DNA from 2 places in the Paenibacillus kribbensis genome. Region 1 is predicted to be linked to the other one. Evidence: riboswitches for the same ligand, from Rfam matches in the RefSeq annotation. Region 1 holds a riboswitch; the other holds the start of a gene.
The links. A riboswitch is a leader RNA that binds a small molecule or an ion and turns the genes downstream of it on or off. The one in region 1 is predicted to bind FMN.
Positions count from the first base shown of each region.

Region 2: another riboswitch for FMN. It lies ahead of ribE (riboflavin synthase); the one in region 1 lies ahead of B4V02_RS18820 (DMT family transporter).

Region 1 is NZ_CP020028.1:4,218,346-4,221,557, forward strand. Features, by position in the region: gene B4V02_RS18810 (ABC transporter ATP-binding protein) at 1-851, shown strand, start outside; gene B4V02_RS18815 (ABC transporter permease) at 844-1,539, shown strand; FMN riboswitch at 1,614-1,758, shown strand; gene B4V02_RS18820 (DMT family transporter) at 1,887-2,834, shown strand; gene B4V02_RS18825 (methyl-accepting chemotaxis protein) at 3,091-3,212, shown strand, end outside.
Region 2 is NZ_CP020028.1:2,279,954-2,283,165, forward strand. Features, by position in the region: gene B4V02_RS10255 (thiamine pyrophosphate-dependent enzyme) at 1-126, shown strand, start outside; gene B4V02_RS10260 (IDEAL domain-containing protein) at 301-768, shown strand; FMN riboswitch at 837-1,010, shown strand; gene ribE (riboflavin synthase) at 1,338-2,003, shown strand; gene ribB (3,4-dihydroxy-2-butanone-4-phosphate synthase) at 2,065-2,748, shown strand; gene ribH (6,7-dimethyl-8-ribityllumazine synthase) at 2,780-3,212, shown strand, end outside.

The DNA of each region.
Region 1 (3,212 bases):
TGAATGTCCGAAAGGGGGAAACCTATGGCTTTCTCGGTCCCAATGGAGCGGGCAAAACAACGATCATGAAAATGATTACCAACCTGCTCAAGCCGACAACAGGTGAGATTGAATTGTTCGGTGAAAAATTGACGCCAAAATCGTACCATCTGCTCGGACGGATGGGTTCGATTATTGAATATCCGATTTTTTATGACAGGCTGACAGCCCAGCAAAATCTAGAGCTGCACTGTGAATACATGGGCTATTATAACAAGCAGGCTGTTCGGGATGCTCTGGAGCTAGTGAACTTGCGCAACGCGGGTGACAAGCCGGTAAAGGACTTTTCCTTGGGGATGAAGCAGCGTCTCGGGATCGCCCGAGCCATCGCGACCAAGCCGGAGCTGCTGATTTTAGATGAACCGATTAATGGTCTGGACCCGGTAGGAATCAAGGAAATCCGCCAGTTATTCCACATGCTGTGCAAGGAATACGGGATGACCCTGCTTGTGTCCAGTCATATTTTAGCGGAAATTGAGCAGATTGCGGATACGGTGGGCGTCATTAATCACGGGCGGCTGATTGAGGAAGTGTCAATGGAACAGGTGCGGGAAACCAATACCGAGTACATCGAATTTTCAACCAATGATTGCAAAAAGGCAGTCTACGTCCTCTCGCATCATCTGAATCTGAATAATATTCGGGTACTGAACGAGCAATGTGTACGTATTTACGATACAAGTGTACCGCAAAAGCAAATTACAAAAACCCTCATTATCAATGATGTAGAGGTGGATTCCATTCATCAGAAAAACAGTACGCTGGAAGACTACTTTTTGCGTCTGCTAAATGGAGGTGATCTCCATGCTTAAATTGATGCAGCTAGAATTGAAAAAATTCCATCTGGCAGGATATATCCGTTCAGCCCTGATCGCCAATGTCTGCATTCTTGGGCTTACCTGCCTCATTGCGCAGACCACCCAAAGTGAAGGTATACACGAATTTGCACAGTACACTCAGATTCTGGATCTCATGGACAATTTGGTCAGGGCCACTTTTATCGTGTTTGCCTCTGTTCTGCTGTGCCGCTTTATTGTAGACGAATTCAAGTCCAAATCAATTACCATCTTGTTCATGTACCCGATCCACCGTAAAAAGCTGATGATCGCCAAACTCTTGGTCGTGCTACTGTTTACGTTCCTGTCCATTATGATATCGGAAATTGTCATTACGGCTGCCATTCATCTGCTTAATCAATTTGTCGTTATTGTACCCGATCAGCTTACGCTTGCTGTGTTGGGCCAGCAATCAGTACGGACGCTGATGAATGCCGTTGCCGCCAGCTTTATGGGATTGGTTCCGCTGTATATGGGAATGCGAAAATATTCTGTACCCACAACCATTGTGACCTCCATCCTGATTGTAGCATTGCTTTTCTCCAATAATAACGGCCCTACGCTTAGCTCCTTTGCCCTCGTGCAAATTGGCTTTTCTGTGCTGGGAATGCTTGTCGCCTATGCAGCGATTCGCCGCATTGAGTATAAGGATATTACCTCGTAAAATGAGTACACACATTTTTCACTGGACTTCATTCTAAAACGGGTATATCCTAAAGGAGAAATTAAAAACGGAATAAGGATCTTCGGGGTAGGGTGTGATTCCCAACCGGCGGTATGGCTCATGGAGCTAAGCCCGCGACTCTGTATCTGGCAACAGGATACGGACTGATTTGGTGAGATGCCAAAGCCGACGGTAAAGTCCGGATGGAAGAAGATCGAAGCATGAACATGCCGTGAAGTGAATGAGTGCGGCAAGTTTATTTGATCAACCCCCGTCTTGCATGGCCTCTAGCCATGGACGGGGGTTTTTGTGCCACCGGTCCTGTATTCGCAAGGAGCTAATTGAATATGAGTCAAACATCAACTGTACTAACTTCCAAGGGTTTTGAGCGCAGCACTCACATGAAAAGCGGTTTTTGGCTAGTCGCGATTGGAGCGGCCTTGTGGGGTGCTGACCCGCTGTTTCGTATTATTTTGTTAAAATCATTCACCTCAGCTCAAATTGTACTGATGGAGCACGTGCTGCTTTTTATTGCTTTGGCACCGATCCTGTGGAAGCACCGCGAGGAGCTTAAAGCAGTACGGCTCCGTCAAGTTTTTGCTATTTTGTTCGTCTCGTGGGGCGGTTCAGCTTTGGCCAGCGTGATTTTCACCATGGCACTCAGCAACGGTGATTTGAATGCCGTTCTTTTACTTCAAAAGCTGCAACCGTTGGTCGCTATTATTCTGGCACGCATTATTTTGAAGGAAATGCTGCCGCGTAATTTTGGAATTCTTATTGTTATCGCTTTGTTGGGGACGTATCTTCTTACCTTCGGCTGGTCCCTCCCCTTCGGGCATGCTCGTAATTTTATTCAGGTCGGCAGTCTGCTGGCACTGGGAGCAGCGGTTTTGTGGGGCGGCTCGACTGTGATGGGAAGTTATTTGCTTCGCTCGATGAAATATGAGACGGTAACCTCCCTGCGCTTCATGGTGGCGCTCCCCATGCTGATTGTTCTCACCTCTGTGGAACATGCGCCATGGAATATGCCTGCTGGTACATGGGCGGGCGCAGCCGTGATTATCAATCTGTTATTGCAGGCACTGCTACCGGGTCTTCTCAGCCTGCTCCTGTATTACAAGGGATTGAGCACAACCAAAGCGTCTTATGCCACTATGGCGGAATTGAGCTTTCCCATGGTCGGTGTCGTGATTAACTGGATCGCATTCCAGCAAATTGTTACCATGGCACAACTGACTGGTTTTATGCTTATCTGGATTACGCTGTTTATGATTTCACGTCAGCAAAAAAACTAGCAGGTTCATTCATATCCATTTCATCACTTATCTGAGTCAAATCCCTAAGCCAAATCGCGATGATGCTTTTGCGTCTCCGATTTGGTTTTTTATGTATAAGTATTAATACATAATATGCTACTTTTGAACTATTTTTAAATAAAAACGTCTAAAACATGCAACTATTCTTCGTTTGCCATAGATTACATCTATAAAATCCACTGCTTTTTGTCGAATAAAACAATGTAGTGATCATCAGACACAGAGGAGAACAACTATGACTAAAGCAAAACAAACAATTCCATGGTGGACCAGGTTTCTCAGACAGTTTTATTTAATGAGAACAAGATTGATTGTAGCTTTTTTGGCTGTCTTATTGATTCCAAGTGCACTTATTGG
Region 2 (3,212 bases), 1.9 Mb from region 1:
TGGTTGAAATTAATGGGGAAAACGAAGCATCTGCTTAAGGAGGAAGCGACGTTGGCCACCTTTGAGCAGGAAATTGAACGCCGCTGGACCATTCTGAAAAAGAAACATGAAATTTCGGAGCTATAATTCGGTTTTTCCAAAAAGATTCTTTGCGCTTGCTGCGTGAAGAATCTTTTTTGTCGTTTATGGGATGAAGCATAAAAAAACAGGTAATGATTTCCGATATAGGAGTGGAGGCCTATATGAAATTGATTAAATAACAGTCTTCTTCTGAATTTTTAGATGCAATGAGGTGCAGGTATGATTAAACTGAATACAGTTGAAATAATCGAAATTATAAAAAAGCAAATCCCTAAGGTCATGAACATCAAGCCCGTGGAGCTGAAATTTACAGATGATTTTGGACGGGCATCACTGGCGGGGACGGAGCATAAATTTACGCTGACGAATCAACATTATTCCGCCAAGGTGATGGATTGCGTGTTGGAAACACAGGTGCGCCCGATATTAATGTGTGAAATTATTTATTTTCTAAAATGTGAATTTATTGATGGACACGTTGAAGTACGGCTGGATTATGACGCAAGTTCTGAAGGAAGCCACGGACCCACAGCTTCAGCGGTTATTACCTTTGACCATGCTACACAGCTCGGCTTGGAAGAACTGGCTGATCTGATTGATCTGGCGCTTCATATGAATGATAAAACCTGGTTTGAAGAACTCTCCAGCCAATATGTTAAAACAAAAGCAGGAGCGTCTATCCGATAACTTGCTTTTTTTAGAAGTTGGTGCTAATATACGTAACAAGTTTACTGTTAATTCAATTGAATAAGAGCAAGATCCTTCGGGGCGGGGCGAAATTCCCCACCGGCGGTGATGACGTGCTTGTGGATCGCTTTTTGTGATCACAGCACGGCTTAGTCCGTGACCCGGATGCTGAACGATCAGCAGAAGGTGGACCTGGTGCAATTCCGGGACCGACAGTATAGTCTGGATGGGAGAAGGATACGGAGCGCATGTGCATGACGTGACATGTGCCGATTATTAGCATACGTAAATGTACGTACGGCTTATTTCGTTGTAGGGCGGCATCGGGGAGACTGCTTTTTAGCTTTCTTTTCCGTAGGTCTTCTAGCGAATTAGGTTGTATCATACTCATGCTTTTTATTGGCATACGTATTATTCGTGAGATTTCAACATGCATATGGATTGCGCTTGTATACTGTAGATTTGACTCTCATCACCCCCATGACGGATAGATTCCGTACTGGGGTTTTTTTGCGCTTACGACAGATGAATTAGGGATAAACTGAAACGAGATGGAAAGGAGTGAGGGCATGTTTACCGGGTTGGTCGAGGAAGTGGGGCGCATTCAAACGATTTCCAAAAGCGGAGAAGCGATGGTTCTAGGTATTGAAGGCTCCGTCGTTTTGGACGATTTGAAAATAGGAGACAGTGTTTCCGTGAATGGTGTTTGTCTGACGGCCATACAGATCGGTGTTAAGGATTTTAAGGTTGATGTCATGCCGGAAACCTTTCGCAGCAGCAATCTGAAAGAACTCAAATCCGGTAGCCGGGTCAATCTGGAGCGGGCGATGGCAGCAAGTGGAAGGTTCGGAGGTCATATTGTGCAGGGGCATGTAGACGGAACAGGCACGATTCGCCGGGTGACTTCAGACCAGAATGCGGTTGTGTTCGAAGTTGCACCTTCTAATCAAGCATTATTCAAATATATTCTTCTCAAAGGTTCGATCACACTGGATGGCATCAGCCTCACAGTCGCGCAGCGTACGGGAGATACCTTTGCCGTATCCATTATCCCCCATACCTTATCCGAGACAGCCTTACAAGCCAAACGTGAGGGAGACACCGTCAATATTGAATGCGACATACTGGGCAAGTATGTGGAACAGCTTTTGAATTACAGAGGCTCAGCGGCGACGGAGGGAGCAGAAAAAGCTCCTATAAGTCTGGACTATCTGGCGAAGCACGGCTTTGCCTGATCTGGAATGGTAAATCTGCCAGAGGAGTACTTATGCCACAAAAACTAAGGAGGACAGCACTATGGATCGAGGGAGTCAAACAAGTGCAGCGGCTGACGTAATGGAGCATGACGAGGGGGAACTGGACGAAGAGATTCGTCTGGATTCCATCGAAGAAGCGCTGGAGGATTTGAAGAACGGTAAAGTCGTTATCGTCGTGGATGATGAACAGCGCGAAAATGAAGGTGATTTTGTTGCGTTGGCTGAAAAGGCAACTCCGGAGGTCATTAATTTCATGATCACTGAAGGTCGTGGATTGGTTTGTGTGCCGATAACACAACAAAGAGCCGAGGCATTGGAGCTGCAGCCAATGGTGGAGCAGAATACAGATTTCCACGGCACAGCCTTTACCGTGTCGGTTGATCATATGGAGACAATAACAGGTATTTCGGCAGCCGAGCGTTCCTTGACTGTACGCGCCTTGGCTGACGATACAGTCGTAGGAGGCGATTTTCGCAAGCCTGGCCACATGTTTCCGCTGATTGCCCGCGATGGCGGTGTTTTGCAGCGTGCAGGTCATACGGAAGCGGCAGTCGATCTGGCCCGACTCAGCGGCTTCAAGCCCGCCGGAGTCATTTGCGAAATTATAAAGGAAGACGGCACCATGGCCCGACTGCCTGATTTGGCCGTGTTCGCCAAGCATCATCAGCTGAAGCTGATCAGTATTCAGGATTTAATTGACTATCGTCGTCGTTTGTCATTGTAAAAATCATTTAAAAAAAGAGAGGTTGATAAGCATGGCACGTTTTCTGGAAGGTAATCTTGTATCGGATGGTTTAAAATATGGTATTGTGGTAGGAAGATTCAATGAGTTTATTACAAGCAAGCTGTTAAGCGGTGCAATTGACGCACTTCAACGACACGGTGTACAGGAAGATGAAATTGATGTGGCCTGGGTTCCTGGTGCTTTTGAAATTTCACTGATTGCGCAAAAAATGGCTGCAAGCGGCAAATATGATGCTGTTATTACGCTGGGGACGGTGATCCGTGGTTCTACTTCGCATTATGACATTGTCTGCAACGAAGTGGCAAAGGGAGTGGCGGCAATCAATCTGAAAACGGGCGTACCCGTTATTTTTGGTGTCGTGACTACAGAAAATATTGAGCAGGCTATTGAGCGTGCAGGCACGAAGGCTGGTAATAAGGGTTGGGATTCTGCGCTGGCGGCGA